Linked DNA regions of Chloroflexus aurantiacus J-10-fl. The protein of the gene in region 2 interacts with the protein of the main gene of each other region in a pairwise test. Links are inferred from orthologs where the notes say so. Each region holds a gene or a part of one and is shown on either strand. Other genes may lie near its edges.

The links.
Region 1: the proteins of topA (region 2) and CAUR_RS00185 interact in binary tests that used the Escherichia coli proteins (3 or more experiments, as listed by UniProt). The link is inferred for Chloroflexus aurantiacus J-10-fl from one-to-one orthologs.

Annotation. Positions count from the first base shown.
Region 1 is NC_010175.1:36,494-48,875, forward strand. The notes cover bases 6,187-9,160. They hold CAUR_RS00185 (YigZ family protein), read right to left. Parts: upstream 7,997-9,160; coding sequence 7,376-7,996; downstream 6,187-7,375. Other genes in these bases: CAUR_RS00175 (lysophospholipid acyltransferase family protein), read right to left, coding at 6,236-6,919; CAUR_RS00180 (DUF2231 domain-containing protein), read right to left, coding at 6,927-7,367; CAUR_RS00190 (hypothetical protein), read right to left, coding at 7,993-8,868; CAUR_RS21675 (AfsR/SARP family transcriptional regulator), read left to right, coding at 9,029-9,160. Also shown: CAUR_RS00145 (cytochrome c oxidase subunit II), read right to left, coding at 1-124; CAUR_RS00150 (GGDEF domain-containing response regulator), read right to left, coding at 506-1,447; CAUR_RS00155 (MDR/zinc-dependent alcohol dehydrogenase-like family protein), read right to left, coding at 1,440-2,384; fmt (methionyl-tRNA formyltransferase), read left to right, coding at 3,022-3,954; CAUR_RS00165 (hypothetical protein), read left to right, coding at 4,800-5,234; CAUR_RS00170 (SH3 domain-containing protein), read left to right, coding at 5,251-5,844; more of CAUR_RS21675, read left to right, coding at 9,161-12,283; CAUR_RS21680 (bacterial transcriptional activator domain-containing protein), read left to right, coding at 12,225-12,382.
Region 2 is NC_010175.1:5,235,807-5,248,224, forward strand. Bases 4,781-7,790 are described here. They hold topA (type I DNA topoisomerase), read right to left. Parts: upstream 7,446-7,790; coding sequence 5,115-7,445; downstream 4,781-5,114. Other genes in these bases: CAUR_RS20560 (ferritin), read left to right, coding at 7,618-7,790. Also shown: metH (methionine synthase), read right to left, coding at 1-2,134; phosphate signaling complex protein PhoU, read right to left, coding at 2,403-3,062; CAUR_RS20550 (cysteine hydrolase family protein), read left to right, coding at 3,444-4,157; more of CAUR_RS20560, read left to right, coding at 7,791-8,121; putative photosynthetic complex assembly protein PuhE, read left to right, coding at 8,382-9,146; acs (acetate--CoA ligase alpha subunit), read left to right, coding at 9,292-11,382; CAUR_RS20575 (phosphotransacetylase family protein), read left to right, coding at 11,391-12,418. UniProt on the Escherichia coli protein: Releases the supercoiling and torsional tension of DNA, which is introduced during the DNA replication and transcription, by transiently cleaving and rejoining one strand of the DNA duplex.

The DNA.
Region 1 (12,382 bases), 5.2 Mb from region 2 along the record:
GCGGTACGTTGGCCGGTGCCTGCTGGAATGGTTGCCGGTACAGACGCCACGCGGCAAGAATCAACGGAATTTGACCACCGATAGCTACAATCGCTGCGAGCCAGAAAATCAACCAGGCAATCATTGCAGTAACCTAATATTCGTGGATTCTTTCACGATAATGACACTGGCGAAATTATACCATGCCCCGATTTGAGACAACAATGAACATTTCAACACCGGATCGCCTTCTATCGCACCAGAAAGCGCTCAATCCGGTTGAGATCTGTTAACTATTGATGTGAGGATGAACTGGTCATAAAGCTGGTAATGCAACGGTAGAGACATCATCACCACGATAGCGTGATAACTGCGAACACGCAATGCGGGAGATGTCAGCCGGTGACTTTCTGTCCACACCTGGAGTCTGAACTGAAAATTGGCTGTGTAGATGTATGGCCCGACAAGTTACAGAGAATAAGGGAGCACAGGCTGATGCCCGTGCTACCCCTGGCAAGACCATCCATTAGCGCAGGCGCACATGATCAATGATGACTGCACTGGTACCAAAGACCTTGGCCGCGTGTTTCATGGCTGCTGCTTCCCGTGACAATTCATCAACGGTCGCATCCAGGCGGCTCGAAACCCCACCGACAGCCATCGTAGCCAGTGGAATATGGCGCAAATTACCGGCTCGATCATACCCGACCAGGTAGCCGCGTTGGCGGTCTTCCTCATCGTAGAGCGATAATGCTGCCTGTTCAAATTGATCAACCAGCCACCGCGCCAGGTCAGCAGCAACTGTACTCGGACAGAGCAGTACAAAATCATCACCGCCTATGTGGCCGACAAAGATAGCATGAGGTGCAAAGAATTGTTGTGCCTGCTCGCAAAGTTCGGCTACCAGGCGAATTACCTGGTCACCACGGGCAAAGCCATACTTGTCGTTAAACGCCTTGAATTCGTTGATGTCTGTGTAAAGTAAAGTAAATGGTTCACCGCGCTGAAGCCGGTAGCGAATTTCCTCACCGATGAGCACATTGCCGGGCAAACCGGTCAATGGGTTGCGAACCGGACGCTTCGTTATGCGCCGCAGTAACGAACGAATACGTGCCACAAGTTCGGCTTCGTTGAACGGCTTGGTGATGTAATCATCGGCACCGGTATCAAAACCGATGACGACATCAGATGGGTTGGCACGTGCAGTCACAATAATGATAGGCAGATGGGCAGTGCGGGTATCATTCCGCAGTTGCCGAATTGCCTCGTAACCATCAACCCCAGGGAGCATTAGATCAACGAGAATGATGTCTGGTAACTGCTCTTGGGCAATCCGAATCAACGACAACCCATCTTCGGCAGCCAGTACAGCGAAACCGGCTTGCGTCAATGTATCACTGAGCAAGGTACGAATATGGGGGTCGTCGTCGGCGAAAAGAACTGTTGGCAGATGAACTTCTTCAGACACTGAGCAAAACCTTAAGTTGGCCGGGAGCAGCGGCAAACGCTTGTAAACCTTCAGCAAGTGGATAACGGGCACTGATCAAGGGAGTGGTGGCAATCAGTCCCCGTTCTAGTAAGCGTAATGCGGGCGCAAATGGCCCACAGCGCGAGCCAATCAATTGAATCTCATCAACTACCACCATGCTAAGGTTAAGCTGAGTCTCGGCAGCAAAGGTGCTCTTCAAGATTAATCGACCACGTGGACGAATGATTTGTCGTGCGATATTCAAGCCAGATGGATTACCGGTACAATCGACGACGACATCAAATAAGGTGCCGGGAAGGTCTGTACTGCGCACACAGGTTATTCCCTGCTGACGGTAAACGTCCCACCGTTCGGGATGCCGACCGATCAGCGTGAGTTCACAACCGGTGAGACGGAGAACTTGAACGATCATAGCACCGAGTTTGCCGTCACCTACGACAGCAACCCGCTCGGTTGGACGAATATGGCTCTGTTCGACGATTTCGAGCGCGGCTGCCAGCGGTTCGGTGAAGACCGCAGCTTCATCACTCACCGAGGCAGGCACTTCGTGCAGGCAGGCCTCGGGTAACGTGAACAGGTCGGCCATCGCTCCATCACGCCGGTAGATACCAAGGGTTGTGCGTTGTGGACAATGGCTGACATCGCCGCGCAAACAGGTGGGGCAGCGGCGACAGGCCGCATTAATTTCTCCGACGACGCGCTTCCCCTGCCAGGATGGATCGTCACTGGCGACAACGGTACCAACAAACTCATGACCAAGTACGCCGCGAAAATTCATGTAGCCACGAGTGATCTCCAGATCGGTGTTGCAGATACCGACCAGGTGCGGACGAATTAAGGCCTCACCGGGCTGACGAACGGGGTCAGGATAATCGGTGGTATATTGCAGGTCACCATTGAAAAAAATTGCTCGCATAACAATGCTGTCTTCACGCTTAATGACACCGAACTCTATTATACTATATGCTGCTACTCGCTATGTTATGAAGTCAAGGCGAGGAGTTAACTACGATGCCAATCGCTCGGCGATACCTGTGTTGCGTCATCAGAAGTTTGAAGGCAAGGATTGCAAGCTATCCGTTCAACAATTGCCGCGAAATCAACAGGCCAAAGATATGGGCTGATACGTCGAGAGGTCAGAGATGACTGCCCGGACGACAGTAAAAGTTATCTCATTACCTGCGGACGCCATGATCGTGACGAGCACACACCGTATCTCCGTGACCAGCATGGTCAACGGCCTAACACGCGCCATATCGCGAGCACGGCTGGTGCGGCAGCATGGCTGACGCACACCAAACGACGCGACACGCGCATGACGAGCGGGCAAGGCAACCAATCCAACGAGTGATTGGTCAGCGTTCATGAGTCCGTGCGACGGTCTGGTAGGACGACAGCATAGCTTTTATGAAAGAAGTTCTACGCTGAAGAATAGACACTACCCGACAGGGAAGCCAGTAAATTCAGACTCAGCAATAGCAGGTAAAAAGCTGCATCATTTATGTTGTTCACCTCTGTTATTCTGTAGCGATTTCTAGCTGAAAAGGGATGACATGCGTATTTTATTTCTGGGCAGTCCATCATTCGCCGTTCACGCATTAGAGGCATTAGTTGCCGCCGGACACGAGATTGTCGGTGTTGTAACGCAACCAGACCGACCGGCCGGTCGTGACCGCCGGCTGACACCACCACCGGTAAAGATTGCAGCAATGGCCCATAACCTGCCGGTGCTCCAACCAGAGACATTGCGCGATCCGACAGTGGTTGAGACGTTGAGCGCTCTGCAACCAGAAGTTGGGGTCGTCGCTGCCTACGGTGAAATTCTACGTCGGGCTGTGTTGAGTATTCCGCCATTGGGGTATCTCAACATCCATCCATCGCTGCTGCCGCTATACCGTGGCCCTACCCCGGTAGCGGGCGCTATCCTGGCCGGAGAGACGGTAACCGGTGTGACGATTATGTTGCTCGATCCCAGTATGGATAGCGGACCGATCCTGGCTCAGGCTGTCGTTGATCTGCCACCAACCGCACGCGCCGGTCAATTGACCGATGAACTCTTTCGGATTGGCGCCGATTTGCTGGTGCAAGTGTTGCCACGCTATGCCCGTGGCGAGATTGAGCCTCGTCCACAAGATCACAGTCGGGCGACCGTGACTAAGATGCTGAAAAAAGAGGACGGTCGTATCGATTGGTCGTTACCGGCGATAGTGATTGAACGGATGACGAGGGCTTATGATCCGTGGCCTGGTGCTTATACCTTTTGGCGTGGTCAACCACTGCGTATTATCAAAGCGGCGGTAGCTTCGGCTGACGGTACAAACGTGCCGGGTACCGTTATTGGGCGTAGTGGCAGTGGGCATCCACTGGTGCAAACTGGCAGTGATGCCCTGGAGCTGATTGAAGTCCAGCCGGCCAGTCGCCGCCCCATGAGTGGCTCAGCCTGGCTGGCCGGTGTTCATGCTGACAACATCCGGCTAGGGGAGTAGCACCAGCCTGTTCGCCTTAGAACCCACCCGTAATCCGTGTATTTGATGGGTAGGAGCTATTTCGTCCATCCACGCAGACATTACGACATCTTCCACGCTCGGTGATGCACGTATCACAGGGTGTGGCGTGCGGACGTCCTGCTTCTACCCCCTCTTCTATGCATTACCCACATGTCACGCTGCATTAGGCCAGGCTGCAAGCCCTCCCCGTGGCAAAGGCTTCCAGCCTGCGTGCAGGCATCATCTCTAGCGCCGTCAGGTGTTGGCCGTGGCCGTTGGTACACAGGCACGAACCTGGTGCAACAACACCTCTACGCGCAGGTAGCGATTCGTGGCTAACCAACCCGATGATCGTCACGAGCACGTCCAGCATCCCCGTAACCAGAAGGGGTAACGGCGTACCACGCGCCGGATCGTGAGCACGGCCGGCGCGGCAGCATGGCTGCCGCACTCCAAACCCTGCGCCACGCACATGATGTGCGCGTAAGGCAACCCATCCAGTACGTGATAGCACGGCTGGAGCTGTGCGCTGCCACCTGGACAGTCGCCCAAAATAGCACCCATGGCGATCATACCCGCTGGTACATACGTGGTTGACGCCAGTTATGGGTAATGCATAGGTGTCCGCCGTGTCTCTGCGGTGTAAGATGCGAACCACAAAGGCACGGATCAGGTTCAGGACGGGCAGTGCATAACAGATGTCAGCAACTATGTCTCTACCTGCACCTTTTAACGCGATGCGTTATACCCTCTTGCGTTCTCCTGCTGAACCTCGTATAATCGTTTTCACAGGATTTTCCTACAGTACAGCACCGTCATTCACAGACGGCAAAGGGAGATGAACAATGCCATTCTTCAAAGACGAGGCAGAACTGCGTCAAATCTTAGGTGAACTGTATGACCGGGTGAAATGTGATGCCCAGATTGCACCCCGAATTTGTGAAGGACGCATCGTCATTCAGTTCCGCTACGAAGAACCGCACGGTGTTGTCACCATCGATGCTGCTCACCCGCCAACGCAGCCCGGCGCGTTTTGCGATGTGTTTTGGGGTGAAGTAGACCTGAAGCCAGATGTTGAAATGAGCATGAAGGCGGATATTGCGCATCAATTCTGGCATGGTAAGATTAATCTGATGACCGCCCTGGCTCGACGCCAGATTATTGCTAAAGGACCGATTCCCAAGATTCTCAAACTGCTACCCGCGGTTGAACCAATGTACACCCTGTACCCGCGGATGCTGAGAGAGATGGGACGCGAAGACCTGGTATTAACCCGGTAGTACTCGACATGGATGTATGCCAACCACGAGTGAGATGTATGAACGCGGTGCTGCCGATGCCGAGCGTGGTGAATTTAATCCGTTCTACTATCAGCACTACTACTACTACCGGCAAGGGTACGACTCGGTACGGCGCCGTAACCGACCAGGTATAAACCGGGTCGGCATATTACTCATAAGTGGCATTGGTGTGGTTGGACTGGTTGCGCTGGTATGGCTGATTGGACGTATTGGCCCGGCTGTCGTAGCGCAGCCAGTAGCATCACCGACAACAGTGGCTACAACTCCGCAACCTTCACCAATCCCTCCGACGCCAACACCACTCCCTTCACCCACACCAATTCCAACAGAGGCCCCACCAACCCTCCAGGTTGGTGGCCGAGCGGTCGTTGTGAATGTCGGTGAAGCTGCCCTGCGTCTACGCGCTTCACCAGGACTGACAGCCCGCGTGATTGCCCGCATCCCTGCCGGACGTGAAGTGGTGCTGCTTGAAGGGCCGATTGAGGTCGATGGTTATACATGGTGGCGTGTTGAGGTCGGATCACAAAGCGGTTGGTGCGCTGTCGCGACACCTGATGGGTTGACCTTTCTGGAACCGGTTGCCCCCTGATACGCCAACACACCCGTTGTGGATCAAACCGGGTGTTGTGGCGCACGCAGGAGAGGCGGGTGATCAATCTGCTGCTCGTGGTCGGTGTGGATGCTGCTTTGGCCGACGTTCAACACTCTCTGTGATGGACGGGCCGGGGTGAAGAGGTAGCAGCGCGTAGAGCGACGAGTTGCCGGAACCTGATTAAGTCTGTTCTTTCACAAGCATCATGCACCGGCAGTTCAGTACTCTTACTTATGGACGGGTCGGGATAAAGAGGCTGGCCCATAGTGTGACAGGCTACCGAAACCTGAACAAAAACACCTTGCGCCAGCGGTTCAGCACTCTCACCTATGGACGGGCCGGGGTGAAGAGGTGCCGGCCCGTAGAGCGACGGGTTGACGGAACCTGATCAGACCTGTTCCTTCACAGCAGCGGCTTCCAGCAATGCGGCATACGGCCCCCGCTGAGCTGGGGGGAGCATGGCGGCAATTTTGAGCATCATCTCGTTCGTCAACTGTTCCATCACATCGGCGGGAATCTTGTTGTCGGGAAGCGGTTCGACACGGTACGGCTCGCCGATGGTGATATGCACCGGTTTGCGGAGCAGCGTGCCGCGAAAACCGTGCTCGGTACCGGTAATGGCCATTGGTACAAGCGGCACACCGGCCTGCATCGCCAGCCGCACAGCACCGCCACGTCCGGGTTGCAGGATGCCATTCCGGCTGCGGTGGCCTTCGGGGAAGATCAGCAGTACAGCGCCATTACGGAGCGCTTGTGCTGCCGCGTCGAGCGCTGCCAGATCGCGTTTGCCGCGCCGGATTGGAATAACGTCCATATTGCGGAAAAACCAGCCGGCCAGCGGGTGGGAGAAAATCTCGATCTTGGCCAGCCACGAGAGGCGATAGCGAAATGGGAGCATGGCGCCAACGGCAGGGATGTCCACCCAGTTGATATGGTTCATAACCAGGATCATGCCCCCTTGCTCGCGTGGCGGCAGGCGCTCGATACCGCTGATTGACCAGCGCCACCAGCCGATGAGGCGAAAGAAGTTGATGATGAGGTAGAGAATACCGTATACCACGTAGGCAAACATAAGACCCTCACAAGCGGCCAAGGTTAAACTCGAAGACGAGACGGCCACCCAGCCAGCCCCCAAGCACCAGCAGGACGATTCCGGCGACATGCCAGCCAAGATAGGCATTGCGTTGCGTCGAATCGGTTAACAAGCCCGGCTGGCGACGGCGCATGAGCCAGACGCGACCGTAACACAGGGTTGCCGCCAGACTGGCCGCAGCGTGACCGTTGATCCACATAATGACCGGATCGTCAGGTGCGATCTGCGGACTTGTGACCTGGCGTGCTGCATCAATGAGGCCGCTGACCATAGCAATCACAGCTCCAAGCAAGCCGAAGATCAGGCAGTGGAACGAACTCTGTTCCCACTGCATACGACCGGTGCGCAGGGCAATGAACGTAAAGAGACTGCTGGCCAGCAGCAGCCCAATTGGAATATGGACAGTAGCCGGATGCAGTGCGTACATCGCTTTTATTATACCATAGGCGCTGTCTCAAGCCGTGCGCGACCGGCACTGATCTCGCCGATCTGGTGGTTGACGACAGCCACGTGATCGGTCGGTAGATCGGCGGTAATGACGACATCGACAGCAAATACTTCTTCGACAATTACTGCCGCGTGAGCTTCAAGTAAGCGGCGAATAGCCGTGTAATCGGAATACTGCAAGTGTACGATGATCCGCTGATAGATAACCCGTTGTGTGCGCGGTACGATTTCTAACACGGCCCGCGTCGCATCACTGTACGCTCGCACCAGCCCGCCGATGCCCAGCAAGGTTCCGCCAAAATAGCGGGTTACCACAACCGTAACATCACCCAGATCAGCCCCTCGCAAGACTGCCATCATCGGGCGACCGGCACTGCCGGCCGGCTCGCCGTCATCACTCATACCGGCGATGGTACTCTGCCCATAGCCAACCAGATAGGCATAGCAGTGATGTGTTGCGTCAGGCATTGCTGCGCGCACCATCGCAATTGCTTCCCGTGCAGCATCGACGGTTGGCGTAGGGAAGAGCTGAGCAATAAAGCGCGAACCACGCACAATCAATTCGGTACGGGCGGTACCGGCAGGAACAGGATAGTGAGGCGACGTCATGGCAATTCTTCTGGCCACAGTGGATGAACAATCTCATCAATGGCTGCTTCAAGCGCGGCAATTTCAGCCGTCAGTGTGTAGTAGCGGGCACGACCCTCGGTATGGCGGGCCAGCCAAAAGGGTTGGAACGGTTCTGGGATTGGGTTACGGAGCGCACGGGCAACTTCAGCCAGCAGATCACGAAATTCCAGTTCCCACCAGCGTTCAAGCAGCGGGCTAAGCGTGCTGCCCGGCGGCCCGAAATCGGCCAACAGCCGGCGGGCAAATTCACGGCTTAGTGTATGTCGTTCGTGGGCCATGGTCACTGCCTGTGCAGCAAGCTCCGCCAGTCGCCCGCCAATGGCAGTGGGTACCGGCGGCAGGGTAAACGTGTCGTGAGCTTGCCGGATCATCTGCTTTCCTTTAGTCGAAGCAAGCAGAGCCAGGGTAAGGTGATCGGCAGGTGCCACCATCCGAACCGGCGCCAGAACGACTGCCTGACCGGCATCCCAACTCAGACACACTTGATCACCATCGCCGATACATATCCGCGGGGTTGGTGCGGTCAGCACCGCAGTCGCCGCAGCCGGCAATTCCCACCAGTACGGTTCCGGATCATCGGCATACTCACGCAGATGCCGTTGCAAGCCAGGGTGGTGCCTGACCAGGTCAGCAAACGAATTGATACCCAGACGCTGCGAATATCCGTGTGGCAGCGTCAACAGCCAGCGTTCACCGGTTGGCGTATACCAGGGCTGCAATGATTCGCGGTCAACAACCGGACGCAGAAGGGGAGCGCAGGCCGGATCGAAAATGACAGCCTGATCGCGTGCTGCGCGCGAGAAGAAGAGTGCCGGTTTAGGCGTTGGAATACCAGAAATAAATGTGCGCATTCTTAGTGGGTCATGCTACAATAAAGATCATGATATAGTATACAACTGTATCATACATGAAAACACAATCAACCGTTTAATGTGTAGTGGCAGCTAGCCAGTTATTGTCACGTGTTGTTTATCGTTCACGGCGCTCTCTGATAGTCGCAAGGAGCCATCCATGACCGAACTGGCCGAACAGGTGCCATCGGTTGCGGTAAGCGCCCCCCTATTACCTCTGAAAATCACGCCGCCACCGGTGCGGTCTGATGAGATGCTGCGTCCCGATTTGCAGGCGCTGTTGGCTGAAGTTCGTCTGCTGCCGGCAACAGTGGTTGTCGCGCCGGCCGGCTATGGCAAGACAACACTCCTCGCCCAATGGGCCGATCAACTAATCCAGACCGGGGCGCAGGTCGCCTGGCTCGGTTTAGAGGCCACCGATCAAGAACCGGCGTTGCTGCTGGCATATCTCATTGGGGCAATACGGCGGGTCATACCTTCACTAGGCGATCAGGCATCACGAATCTTGCAGAGTATCTCAAGCCTGGATCGGAACTGGCCGCTGGTAGCAGGTGCATTGCTCAGCGATATTCAACGCGAATTACAATCACTGACTGTCCTGATCCTGGATGATGTACATCTGGTGGCTGATGGGCCGATCACTGCCGATTTGCTGGGCTATCTGCTCAGAGCAGCACCACCACATCTTCACATTGTGATGGCTTCACGCCGCCCCCTCACCTTTGCTCCCCTACCTCGCCTTCGCGCTGAGGGGACATTGCTTGAAGTTGGGGCAAATGATCTCTTGCTACGGCGTCACGAAGTTGTTGAATTATTACAGCGAGCCGGGTTAACTCTTTCTGATGAAGATATTGATCTCCTGCTCGAACGGACTGGTGGGTGGATGCTTAGTGTGCAGCTCGCCGTCCGCACACTTACCCGCCACGCCCCTTCCCAGCGCCGCAGCTATTTACAGGGATTGGTGACGAATCAGCACGATCTGTTCGAGTATCTGGCATCCGAGGTCTTGTCCGAGTTGCCTGAACCATTAGTTGATCGTCTGATTTGCGCAGCACTGCTGGGGCAGGTCAATCCGGCATTGCTCGATGAGGCCCTGAATGTCAGAGATAGCGCCCAATTAATCGAGCAGGCGATTGCTTTCGGGTTACCGATTACTGTTGACTCCGGCAGCACCAATGGCGAGCGTGTTTTCCGTTTTCATCCGCTCTGGCAGCGGTTGCTGGCCAACCGGGCATTGACCCGTTTCAATCGCGTCTTTGTGCGCGAACTTCACGAACGATTCGGTGAAGTGCTGGCCCGCCATGATCAGATCGAAGCCGCATTGCGTCATCTGGCGATGGCCGAGAATCCGACTGCGATTGCCCGTGCGTTGCGTGAACATGCCTGGCCGTTGATCGATACGTTGCAGCGCGAGAGTCTGCGTAACTGGATCGAACGTTTGCCACCAGAAGTACGTGATCGAGACCCCGAACTACTCCATATGTACGGCTGGAGTCTCTTTAACACTGATCGGGAACGGGCGTTGCAACTGATCGGTGAAGCGGCTGAAGCCTACCGCCGCAGCGGCCTACCAGCTCAGGAGTTGCGTGCGCTGCGTGATATGACGGTGCTCCTCTTTTGGGCTGATACACCAGCTCGCTTTAATCTGGTGTGTCGGCAGGTCATCGATGCAGCGGGGCGTGCCAACGACACCTGGTCACGAGGTGCAGCCCTGATCGGCCTGATGGCGCTGCTTTACAGTCGTGGTCGCTTCCGGGCAGCGCTGCGCGTGGCACGTTGGGTTGATCGCCGACCGTTGAGTGTGTTGTGGCAATGGCTACTGGCTGTTTTACGTGCGTCCATCTACATCCAGCAAGGGTATCCCACCGAAGCACTATCAGCAATTCGCGCAGCGCTGGAATTACCGCGTATAGACCGTAACGATCTGCTACGCCAGTCACTGCTGCTCTTGCAGGCGATGGCGTTGTATCAACAGGGAAAGCGTGATGATGCGCTTAGTCTCGCTCAAGAGAGTTATACCCGCTTGAATGATTATGCACCCGGCAGTGTGCTGGTCGGTAATGCAGCCTTGATACTCACCCTGCTGTTGATTGAACACGAACAGTTTGAGGTAGCCGCGACCTATCTCCAGCGAGTACGCCAGATAGCCGGACATCTCGATGATCATTTTCTGACGACACGCGCCCGTATTGTTGAGATCTATGCCCTGTTTCGCAGTACCCGCTCAGCAGCCGCTACAGCGCAGGCACTGACATTATTGCGTCAGCTCCAGGCGAAGGGAGAAAACGTTGAACGATCAGTAGCCGGCAATAACACCGTTCTCTTCTCGCAAGAGCTTTGGATGCAGAGTCTGCTGCTGATTGTGTTAGGAGAAGGTGGTGAGCCGCAACGTGCGCTCGAACTGGCCAATGAGCTTGTTACGCAGATGGCACAACGAAACGATGGTCTGTTCCGGGCGCTTGTTCATATATATCGCGCCTACCTCGTTGCCCAGCAGCGACCTGATGATCCTGCAATTGCCACCGATCTGGCGACGGCATGTGCCATTTGTGATCGCACAGGGGTTGAGTCGCTGCCGTTCCTCCCGCAAACGGTTATGAACTGGGCGATCACTGCGGCGCTTCGGATCGGGTTGTCAAGTCGGGCAATGATCGCTGCCCTTCGCCAATTCGATACGACAACGCTGAGTGTCATATTGATGCCACTGCTGGAAGAGACATTTCCATTAGCGGTGCGCCTGCGGAGTATCAATCTCGTCGGTGAACTGGGCCTGGTCAATGCGTATGGTACCCTTCGCGGCTTACTGAAAGAACGTTCACCACAGGTACGCGCAGCAGCGAGCGAGGCGCTGGAGCGCCTGGTCTATCGTCCCCCTTATCGCCTGGTGATCCGCGCATTGGGTAATTTCCAGGTATTGCGCGGCGACCAGGAGATTCGTGATCGTGACTGGCGCAGTGTGAAAGCTCGCCATCTGCTACAGTTGCTGCTGATCGAACGGGGGCGCATGCTACCCCGTGAGCAGATTATGGATATGCTCTGGCCGGGCCTTGACAGCGAGTCGGCGTCGAACAATCTGCGGGTAACAGTGAGTCGGCTGATTAAGGCCCTGGAACCGGATCGACCAGAAGGTGCGCCAACGTATTACCTGCTCCAACAAGGCGATACGTATGGGTTCAACGTCGAGAGTGACCATTCGTATGATGTAGCCAGATTCGTGCAGGTTGTCGAACAGGGCCGACGTGACCTGCAACTCAAACGCATTAATGAGGCACGCAAGGCATTTCAAGAGGCGGTCAACCTGTACAATGGCCCATTCTTACCGGATAGTCTGTACGAAGACTGGTCAGTTGTGGAACGTGAACGGCTGGAATTGCTGTTTATCGAAGCGGCACTCGGCCTGGGTCATTTTCTTTGATGAAGGTCAGTTTCACGAGGCGATTAAGCTGGGCTGGCGGGTGCTGGAATACGACAAGGCGCAAGAAGAGGCGTATCAGTTACTGATTAAGGCGTACCA
Region 2 (12,418 bases):
CTTCTTTCATAGCCGGCAGCAAAACCGTATTCAGCACATCAACCGCAGCCTGCCCTTGCGGTGAGGTACCGTGTTCGTTACGTAGCGCTGCCGCCGGATCGCTCAAGCGCAAACCGCTCGCCTGCAAGCGTTGATCAACCGCCTGATCGATATCGTCTTCAATGCCTTCCTTCTTACGATGCAGGATTTTCCAATGCAGGCGCTGATCAACCGTCATCGCAGCAGTTGGGTCTTCGCGTTCATTATCCTGCGAAGCCGCATGCTGCTCGAAATAGGCGATAAAGCGTGCCAGGGCATCTTCGCGGCGAGCAAAGATCAGGTCTTCGCACACTTCGCGCTGAGCCGGATCGATCTCGGCATACGGGGTGACATGCGCCGGATTGATGATCGCGGTATCCAATCCGGCAGCCACAGCGTGATAGAGAAAGACCGAATTGAGCGCAGCACGGGCATGCGGGGCAACACCGAAGCTCAGGTTGCTGACACCAAGCGTGGTGAAACAGCCGGGAATCCGCTGCTTGACCAGGCGAATCCCTTCCAGCGTTTCGATGGCCGAATAGCGCAACTCTTCCTGACCGGTCGTAATCGGGAAGGTCAGCACATCAAACACCAGCGCTTCGGCGGGAATACCGTATTCCTCTTGAGCGATGCGGGCGATGCGTTCGGCAATGGCGACCTTGCGTTCAGCAGTGTGGGCCATGCCCTCCTCATCGATGGTCATCGCGATCACGGCTGCGCCGTAGCGGGCTGCCAGTGGCAACACCTTATCAATCTTAGCGCCACGCCCGCCTTCAAGCGAGACCGAGTTGATCAGTGCACGACCGGGATAGATCGACAAGGCTGCTTCGAGAACATCGGCCTCGGTAGTGTCAATGACCAGCGGTAGCTCGATGTTGAGCGTCAGCTTTTTGATCAGGCGCGTCATCTGCTCTTTTTCGTCATTGCGCTCGGTCATGGCTACACAGACATCGAGCATATGCGCGCCACTCTCAACCTGTTCACGGGCGACTTCCAGAGCGCCATCGTAATCATCACGCAGCAGTAAGCGCTTCACCTTCCGTGAACCGAGCGTATTCAGGCGCTCGCCGATCATGGTCAGGGTTGCGTCCTGGCGTAATGCGGCAGCCCGAATCCCCGAACTCACGCTCGGAATATACTCAACCTGCCGCTGCTTCGGGCGCGGTGCGTCACCCAATATCTGGCGCAAGCGGGCAATGTGGGCAGGACGGGTACCACAGCAACCGCCGACCACAGCGACTCCATACTCACGCACAAACTCACCCAGAATAGCCGCAAACGGCTCCGGCTCCATTGGATAGACCGTGCGGCCATCGACCTCTAGCGGTAAGCCGGCGTTCGGGATACACGAGATCGGTTTGCGCGAGTGGGTAGTGAGATACTGAATGGCCGCCCGCATATGTTCGGGGCCGGTGCTGCAATTCAACCCGATCACATCAACCGGCATTGCTTCGAGCGTCGCGATCATAGCCGGCACATCAGTACCGAGCAACATACGGCCCGACAGATCGAGAAACACCTGAGCCTGCACTGCAATATCGGGTCGCTGAAGATCAATCTTCGCCCGCCGAATGCCGTCGAGAGCAGCTTTGACCTCAAGAATATCAACACTTGTCTCGACCAGCAGCAGATCAACACCACCCTCGATCAAACCGATTGCCTGCTCGTAGTAAATATCCGACAGCTCGGCGAACGTAATATCACTCAGCGCCGGATCGTCGGAAGAGGGCAACTTACCGGTTGGCCCCATCGAACCGGCAACATAGCGTGGCCGACCATCACGAGCGGCGAACCGATCAGCAACACGACGGGCCAACGCGGCAGCCGCCCGATTGATCTCGACCGTGCGTTCGCCCAACCCCCATTCGGCCAGTCGTGGCCGGGTGCTCTGGAACGTACACGTCTCAAGCACATCACAGCCGGCCTCAAGAAAAGAGGTATGGATCGCCTCGATCACATCAGGGCGCGTGATCACCAGATAATCACGGCAACCAAACGTTGCTTCGCCCCCGTAATCAGCGGCTGTCAGATCGAAGGTATCAATCGAGGTCCCCATGGCCCCGTCGAAAATCAAAACCCGTTCGGCTAACGCCTGAAGATAGGTTGGTCGACTCACAGTTGCCTCACCTGGAATACATAACTGTTGCCAGACTCACACACGAGCGCCGGCGATGATTGATCAAAGCGCCGGCGCTCGTCACATCTACTAGCAATAATACTCGATATGCAGCAGGATTTCAAAGGGATGCGGGCCAGTCAACCCGTAGCGACATTCATCAATGAGTGTGCCTGTGTCACAGCGCGTACCTGCCGGGGTGAGAGTAGCCCATACGCTTCATCAACGGCCACTCCTCACCACTATCACCAGACATGAAGGATCGACTTCAATTCAATGTTGTCTGACTGTTCGTCGCCAGATAGATCACACGCTCGCCGATATTTGTCGCCCGATCAGCAGTTCGCTCCAGCGCATGCACCATATCGAGGAGATCGAGCGCTGCCTCAAAGCGATCCGGGTCTTGACGCGCCTCGGCAATGATCAACTCGCGGAGGGTGTCTTCCAGTTCATCAACCCGCTCATCGTGGGCAGTCAGCGAGCGAGCCAGATCAGCGTCCTGCCGCAAAAACGCCTCCAGGCTGGTATTCAACATTTGCAGTGCCAACTGCGCCATCTCGTGAATCTGGGGAGGTGGCGGAATGAAGACTGCACGCCGCGAAGCCCGCCGGACCCGCTTGGCAATGCTATTCGCGTAATCACCAATCCGCTCAAGCTCACTGGCAATCGCCGACACCACACTGGTGAGACGCAAATCAGAAGCTACTACCGGCTGTTGGGTGGCCAGCACGTGAATCACACTCTCTTCGAGCGCACGCCAGGCATCATCAATCTGCCGATCATCGTTGATAATCTGCGCCGCAGCCGTCGAGTCCCACGTCTCCAGACAGCGAATCGCCCGCAGCAACTGCTGCTCGACCATACTGAACATCCGCAGCAAATCTTCGCGCAGGGCACTGATCTGCCGAATATATCGCTCGCGCACCATGTGTGTATCCCTCCCTCAGCCTGGTATGGCTCGATGTCACGTATACCTGTACCACCACGTTGGACAAGCCGGTCCTGAACAGTCCAGGATGCTTTCATTATACTTGAAACCTCATCAGTGTGGCGTGGGATAGGAGATAGAAGATAGGAGATAGAAGATAGGAGATAGGAAGTAGGAGGTAGGAAGTAGGAGGTAGGAGATAGGAGATAGAGGATAGGAGATAGGAGGTAGTTGACAGGTTCATGCGCGGGAAAGATGTCTGTGCTACAGGGTTTTTGTCTACCGATCTCTTCGCTCAGTCCCCCAACAATCTCCCCTTGACGGGGTGATCAAAGCGTGGTACAATAGTGTCAGTTTTACACCAAAGAAAGGAGGCGAGTCATGGCTGCGATTACAGACCTGGCCCGGCGCAGTACACCATTTCTCGACTATCTGGAAGCGTGGTACACGAATCTGCCCCAGGTCGATCTGGCGACGATTGTTGGCACTACCCCAGAGCGCGTTGCTCTCTGCTCGATTGATATGATCAACGGCTTCTGCAAAGAGGGTCCTCTGGCCGGCCCACGGGTGGGTGCTCTGATTGAGCCGGTTGTGCAGATCTTCCGGCGCGCTTACGATCTGGGGGTACGTGCGTTTGTGTTAACGCAGGACACCCACGATCCGGCGACGCCAGAATTTGCCGCGTATCCACCCCACTGCCTCGCCGGTACTGCCGAGAGCCAGACGATTCGTGAGCTGGCCGAGTTGCCGTTCGCCGATCAGATTGTGGTGATTGAGAAGAATTCGCTCAGTTCTCATCTGGGTACTCGCTTTGGGTCGTGGCTGGCCGAGCATCCCCAGCTTGATACGTTTGTGCTGGTTGGCGATTGTACTGATCTGTGTGTGTATAGTGCGGCTATGCACCTGCGCCTGGAGGCGAATGCGCTTAATCTCAAGCGACGGGTTATTGTGGCGGCAAATGCGGTTGATACGTTCGATACGCCGGTAGAAGTTGCGCGCAACCTGGGCATCTACGCCCACGACGGCGATCTGCACCATGTCCTCTTCCTGCATCATATGGCGCAGAATGGCGTGGAGGTCATGAATATTGCGTAGCCGGTGGTGGTAATGGTGAGGCAGCACCAGCTAAAGCCGGTGTTGTGGTAGGGTAGAAGTTGTCGCTTTAATCACCTACAGACCACATGATCGTGCCGGGCACACACCGTATCCCCGTGACCAGCAGGGTTAGCGGCATCATATACGCCTGTCACGAAGCACGGCTGTTGCGGCAGCATGCTGCCGCACGCCAAACGATGCGCTACGGGCAACCCGGCTGGAAACAGTATCCTCTCCGGAAAGAGATACGACGACGTGTTCAGTAGCGAACATCGCTAGCCTGACGGTACGATCACGAGCGATGGCTTCTATCGCACTTCAATCCAACCCCCCACGATACGAATGCGCATCGCCGGGAGGTAGCTCTCACAACCAGAAGGGCGGGCTTGTACCCAGATGCGACCAGGGCAGGCAAAGATGGTATATCCGCCTGCCCATAAGATAAAGCCAATATAGATGATCCAGACGAGTACTCAAGCACTCTTGCGGGTGCGCTTTGATGAACGGGAAGGTGAGGGCAACGCAGGCTCGTTCTTTGCCGGCTCTGCCGGTGTCTCAACCGCAATCCAAACCCCACGATACCAATGCGCATCGCCGGGGGGTAGCTCTCACAACCAGAAGGGCGGGCTTGCACCCAGATGTGAACAGGGCAGGCAAAGATGGTATATCCGCCTGCCCATAAGATAAAACCAATATAGATGATCCAGACGAGCACTCAAGCACTCTTGCGGGTGCGCTTTGATGAACGGGAAGGTGAGGGCAACGCAGGCTCGTTCTTCGCTGGCTCTGCCGGTGTCTCACCCGCAATCCAACCCCCTCGATACGAATGCGCATCGCCGGGGGGTAGCTCTCACAACCAGAAGGGCGGGCTTGTACCCAGATGTGAACAGGGCAGGCAAGGATGTTATATCCGCCTGCCCATACCGTAAAACCAATATAGATGATCCAGACGAGTACTCAAGCACTCTTGCGGGTGCGCTTTGATGAACGGGAAGGTGAGGGCAACGCAGGCTCGTTCTTTGCCGGCTCTGCCGGTGCCTCACCCGCCTGCGCCTCATCGAGCGTATTGGTGATGTAGTCACACTTCGGGTAGCGCGAACAGCCGTAGAACGGGCGGCCAAATTTTCCTCGCCGGCGCAGCAATTCACCCTCGCCGCACTTCGGGCATTGGACACCGGTCGGTTCGGGAAGCGGCACTGGTTTGCCGTCACGCCCGATCCGGCGGGTGTTGTTGCATTCCGGGTAGCCCGAACAGCCGAGGAAGGGGCCGAAGCGGCTCTTTTTGATCACCATGGGCCGGCCACAGACATTACACAGCACATCGCTCGTCTCAGGCGCACTGGCTTTGTCGATCACAATCTGACCTTGTTCATCACGGTGAAAATCACTGGTAAAATCGCACGACTCACCGTCGCCTTCGCGGTTGTAGCGCGAGCAGGCCAGAAATTCACCGTTCCGGCCAAAGCGAATCACCAGTTTCCCCTGACCACACTTCGGACAGTCGAGATCGGTGACGATCTCTTCGCGTTTGACATTGCGCATCTGGCGCTGCGCCTGTTCAAGCGTTGAACGGAAGGGGCCGTAGAACTCGCGCAGCACCGGCACCCACTTCTTCGATCCTTCCGCAATATCATCGAGCTGCTGTTCCAGGGCCGAGGTAAAATCGTAATCGACAATGTTGCCGAAATGCTCCACCAGCAAATCGGTCACCACCCGCCCTAGCGTTGTCGGGATCAGCTTTTTATCGACCATCTCGACATATTCGCGTTCTTGAATCGTCGAGAGTATCGAGGCGTAGGTACTGGGCCGTCCGATGCCGAGCCGCTCCAGCTCTTTCACCAGGCTGGCCTCGGTGTAGCGGGGCGGTGGTTCGGTGAAGTGCTGGATCGGCAACAGCTCAACCAGTTGCAACGCTTCCCCTTCAGCCAGCGGCGGCAAACGCCGTTCACTGTCTTCGTCTTCTTCGCCTTCATCGAGGCTGACGTTATAGACGGCGAGAAAACCGGGGAACTTGAGCACCGATCCGGTAGCGCGGAAGAGGTAGGCCGGCGCACCGGCAACGACCGGTGTTGCTGCAATGTCAACGGTTGTGCTATCGAAGACTGCCGGTGCCATCTGCGAGGCAATAAACCGCTTCCAGATCAGATCGTAGAGCCGCCACAAATCGTTTTCAAGCTTTCCACTCAACTGTTCGGGCAAGCGGGCGCTGCTGGTTGGTCGAATCGCCTCGTGTGCCTCCTGGGCACCCTTCGCCTTTGTCTTGTACACCGGCGGCTGATCGGGCAGATACTCTTTGCCGAAACGCTTGCCAATCACATCACGCGCTTCAGTCTGCGCTTCCGCAGCAACCTGGACGCTGTCGGTACGCATATAGGTAATCAGACCGACCATCCCGTCCTCACCACCAATATCAACGCCTTCGTACAGGCGCTGGGCAAGGGTCATCGTCTTCTTGGCACTAAAGCCCAACTTGCGCGCTGCCTCTTGTTGCAGGGTGCTGGTGGTAAAGGGAGGAGCCGGGCTGCGCCGCTTGTCGCGCCGCGTCACCCGCACGACGGTATAGGCAGCCCCCTGCAGATCGGCCACAATCGCCTCGGCCTGTTCGCGATTCTCGATTGAAAACTTTTCAAGCTTCTTCCCATCGCGCTCAATCAGCACCGCCCGGAAGAGATCACGCGGGGCGACACCGGCATCTTTCAGCAGATCGGCCTCGATAGTCCAGTATTCCTGCGGTTGAAACTGCTCGATCTCCCGTTCACGCTCGACAATCAAGCGCACGGCAACCGACTGCACACGTCCGGCGCTTAAGCCTCGCTTTACTTTATCCCAAAGCAACGGGCTTAACTGGTAGCCGACCAGCCGATCAAGTACGCGCCGGGCCTGCTGCGCTTCCACCAGATTCTGATTGATCTGGCGCGGTTGTTGCAGCGCCTGTTGCACAGCATTGCGGGTAATCTCCTGGAAGACCACCCGATACACCGGCGTCTTCTTCGGCAGCTTGACCGCCTGCGTAATATGCCAGGCAATCGCCTCGCCTTCCCGATCCGGGTCGGTCGCCAGGTAGACCGCCTCGGCGTTGCGCAGAGCCTGGCTCAACTCGCTGACAACCTTTGGCTTGACAATCTCATACGAAGGCGCAAAATCGTGTTCAATATCGATTGCAAGGCCGCTCTTGGGCAGATCACGCACGTGCCCCATACTCGAAGCAACCTTGTAGCCTTTGCCCAGATATTTTTGAATCGTCCGCGCCTTTGCCGGCGACTCAACAATCACAACTTTTTCACCCATGTGATAATTCCTATTATTATGTAATGTCCGTCTTTCAGCCTCGTCCATCTTGCTTTCGCACTATACGCGGCCCGTGCCAGCTTGTCAAGAACGATTCGGGCGCAAGAGCAGGCAACACCGACAACAATGGTGTATGATAACAGTAAGGTTTTTATAGCAAAGGAGAAGTCCCATGCTCAGCGAAAAGATCCAACAGGCATTGAATCGCCAGATCACCTATGAATACGCCGCTTCGTACACCTATCTGGCCATGGCTGCCTACTTCGAGTCGCTCTCGTTGACCGGCTTTGCGCACTGGTTCCGTATCCAGAGCGAAGAAGAACGTGAGCACGCGCTCCGCTTCTTCGACTACGTGAATGACCGTGGCGGTCGAGTAACCCTCGGTGCGATTGACGAGCCGCAAAACGAGTATGCGTCACCGCTTGACGCCTTCGAGCATGCGCTGGCGCATGAACAACGGGTTACGGCGGCGATCCATGCCATTTATGCGCTGGCCGCGCAGGAGAACGACTACGCCACGATGAGTATGTTGAAGTGGTTCATCGATGAGCAGGTTGAGGAAGAGAAGAGTGCTGATGAGATCATTCAGCACCTTAAGCTCATCGGGAATGATGGCGTTGGCCTGTTGATGCTTGATCGGAAGCTGGCCGAGCGCGAAGAAGAAGAGGATGAGTAGCGAGTGGTAGGGAGTAAGGGGACGGCATGCCGTGCCTCTACGGTTCCTGTCGTACCAGTAGGGGCGACGCATGCGTCGCCCCTACTGACATCCAGACCGCCTTCATCCTTTCCCTTCACCAGGCTCACGTAAGGGTACAGTCTTCCCGGCCCAGTGCCAGGCACCGTTTTCACTCCGCCTCTCGCCGTCCCCCTTCACTATTTTCTTCATTTCGTGTACAATTATGACATTAGTGCAAAAACGTATAGAAAGTGCAGGCTATGATCTGGTCTGATATCGCCTTCTATTACCTGTTGCCCTTACTCACGGTCGTTGCATTATGGTTGGGTCTCACCTTTGGTTTGATCTGGCTGAACCGACGCGGGCAATGGGTTGCCGGATGGGCGGTATTTCTTAGCCTGCCGGTCTTGATCTTCGCCCACAGTGAATTGCTCGCAACACGCCACGATCTGAGCGCAGGCGGGGCCTACCGGGCTTTTGCTGCCGGTATGTTGATCTGGGCCTGGCACGAGCTTGCGTTCTACAGTGGTATCCTGGCCGGCCCACGCCGCAAGCCCTGTCCACCCGACGCTCGTGGATTTCAACGCTTCTACTACGCCCTTGGCACCCACTTTTACCATCAATTGAGCTGTCTGCTCGAACTGGGCCTGCTGGTTTGGCTGCTCCAGGATGCCAGCCACTGGCTGGGGCCATTGACCTTTGGCCTGAGTTGGGCACTGCAACAGAGCGCAAAACTGAACGTCCTGTATGGGGTACGCTCGCTCCAGGTTGATCTTTTTCCGGCGCATCTTGCCTTCCTGGCCAGCTACTGGCAACCAGGGCCACCAAGTGCCTTTTTCCGCCCCAGCGTCTCGGTAAGCACATTGCTGGCACTGATGCTATGGCTGAGTATCGGTGCTCATATCGGTGATCCGGCAGCCATTCGGCTTGCCCTGTTGGCCAGCCTCCTCACCCTGGGCGCACTTGAGCACTGGCTCCTTTTGATTCCTGCACCGGCGACTGTCCCCGCGCCGGCGACCGATTAATGCCTGTTCTCACCACTCTTGTAACCGGGCTGAGCACCATGCATTACAGGATGCGTACATATGCATCCTGAACCTGCGCTTGTCGCCAGCGGCTGTATCGGTTATGATGAATGCGCAAGGTGTGCGAAAAAGGAGCACCCATATCATGCTAGAAGCTATCTTCTCTCCACAATCGGTAGCCGTGATTGGCGCGTCACCGGACCCGGCGCGTCTCGGCCACCGTGTTCTGAAAAATATTCTCGATCACGGTTATCAAGGCAATATCTATCCCATTCACCCCCGCGCAACCGAAGTGCTTGGGTTGTGCGCCTACCCTTCAGTGCTTGATGTTCCTAATCCGATTGATCTGGCCGTGGTCGTCATTCCACCGCAACACGTGATTGCAGCGGTTGACGAATGCGGTCGAAAGGGGATCAAAGGACTGGTCGTAATTACTGCCGGCTTTAAAGAGGTTGGCGGTGCCGGACGCGAACTGGAACGCGAACTGTTAGCTACCGTGCGCCGGTACGGCATGCGCATGATCGGCCCCAACTCGCTTGGTATCATTGATACCATCAGCAAGCTGAACGCCTCATTCGCGAATGCTATGCCCCTCCCCGGCAACATCGCCTTGATGTCGCAGTCGGGTGCAATTTGTACCGCAATTCTTGATTGGAGTCACCAGCAGGGCATCGGCTTCTCGCGTTTTGTCAGTCTGGGCAACAAGACAGATGTTGATGAAGTAGCGTTGCTAGAAGCCTGGAACCGCGATGAGCATTCCAGAGTGATACTGGCCTATCTCGAAGCTATCGACGATGGCCCCGGTTTTATCCGCGTGGCTCGCGAAGTGACTAAGACGACACCGGTTGTCGCCATCAAAAGTGGCACGACGGCTGCCGGAACCCGCGCCGCTTCGTCGCATACCGGCTCGCTGGCCGGTTCTGAAGCTGCCTATGAAACAGCGTTTGCGCAAAGTGGTATTCTGCGCGCCCGCACCATGAACGAGCTGTTCGATCTGGCGCTGGTCTTTGCCTATCAGCCGATGATCCGCGGGAACCGGGTTGCGATTGTTACCAATGCCGGTGGGCCGGGGATCATCGCTACCGACGCCGTCGAACGTAGTGGCCTGGCAATGGCCGAATTTACGCCTGAAACAATTCGGCATTTGCAGGAAACATTACCACCGAATGCGAATGTCTTTAACCCGATTGATGTGATCGGTGATGCAACCCCGGATCGCTACGCTGTGGCGATTAAAGCCGCCCTGGCCGATCCAAACGTGGACGGCTTGATTATCCTTTTCACGCCCCAGGCTGTCTCTGAACCCCTGACGACCGCCAACCTGATTATCGATCTCGTTAAAGGGTCTGATAAACCGGTAGTAACCAGTTTTATGGGTGGCGCCAGTATCGAAAAAGCGGTGCAGGCGCTTAATGCTGCGCGTATCCCCAACTATCTCTTCCCGGAACGGGCCGTCCAATCACTGGCCGCAATGTACCGGCAATCGCTCTGGCAACGCCGTCCCACTCCAACCTATCGTACCTTTTCGGTTGATCGCGAACGGGTTGCCCGCCTCTTCGCGAGTGTGCGGGAAGCCGGTCGGGTAGAGCTAGGCGAAGTTGAGGCGCGGGAAGTGATCGAGGCGTATGGTATGCGTCTGCCAAAAAGCCGCCTGGCCCAAACTCCCGACGAAGCGGTCGCGATTGCCAATGAGTTCGGGTATCCGGTCGTGATGAAGATATCCAGCCCCGATATTCTGCACAAGAGTGATATTGGCGGCGTTCGAGTTGGTCTGAGTGACGCGAGTGCGGTACGCGATGCATTTGAACTGATCGAATACCGGGCACGCAAGTACCTGCCTTCTGCCCGCATTTGGGGCGTACTGGTACAGGAGATGGTTCGTAAAGGCCGTGAAGTTTTGGTCGGCGTGAGTCGCGATCCGCAGTTCGGGCCACTTATTGCGGTGGGAATGGGAGGCATTTATGTCGAGGTGTTGAAAGATGTTGCCTTCCGCCTCGCACCACTCAGTGTTGAAGAGGTGCAGGAGCAGATACGTTCGATCCGTGCATACCCGCTCTTACGTGGTGTGCGTGGCGAAGCACCGGCTGACATCGCAGCAATTGAAGAGACGGTGCTGCGGGTAAGCCAATTGGTGACCGATTTCCCGGAAATTGTCGAGATGGATATCAATCCACTCGTCGTCCATCATGAAGGTGAGGGCGCAGTCGTCCTCGATGCCCGGATCATCCTCAACTAATGGAGGCAATGATGGCAACACTGTATGTCGCCTCAACCGAAACCTACGTCGGCAAAAGTGCGGTGTGTGTGGGATTGCTGCGGCGGATGCAGCAAGATGGCTTTCGCGTCGGGTATATGAAGCCGGTGAGCGTTTCGGTAACGCACACACCTGATGCGGTTCTCGATGAAGATGCTGCCTTTATCCGCCAAACCATTGGCCTGGATGCGCCGATGGAGCAGGTGGCGCCGGTGTTGATTACACCGGGAGTGATCGAGTCCATTTTACGTGGACAACCACACTCATTTGCCAAAACGCTGCGCGATGCTTACCTGGCCGTGTCGCGTCAGAAAGATATTGTTGTCCTCGAAGGGACAAACACCTGGGCCGAGGGAGCATTGGTCGATCTGACCGCCGATCAGGTTACTGATATGCTCCAGGCTCCTGGTCTGCTCGTCTGTCGTTACACCTCAACCCTGTCGGTTGATACCATTCTGAGCGTGCAGCGTTATGTTGGGGATCGCCTGCTTGGGGTGTTGATCAATCAGGTCGAAGAACCGCACCGCGAGTTTGTGCGTAATCGGGTCACCCCATTCCTGGAGGGGCGTGGGATTCCGGTGCTGGGTATTCTGCCACGTGACCGCTTGCTCTCCGGGGTAACGGTGAACGAGCTGGCTCAACATCTTGGCGGTCAGCTCATTGGGCGCCCAGAATGGGGTGAAAAGATGCTCGATTCGTTGATGATCGGGGCAATGGGCGCTGAGGCAAGCCTCTCATTCTTCCGTCGCCGGGCCAATAAGGCGGTGATTACCGGCGGCGACCGTAGCGATCTACAGTTGATCGCGTTGCAAACCAGTACCAATGCCCTGGTATTGACCGGTAATATCCGGCCAACGATGCAGGTGATGGATCGGGCTGCCGAATTGGAAGTGCCGATTATCCTGGTTGCCGATGACACGCTGAGCACCGTTGATCGCGCTGAACGGTTGTTTGGCAGAGTTCGGTTCCACCAGGAAGCGAAACTGCGCCGCTTTACCGAATTGCTTGATACGCATTT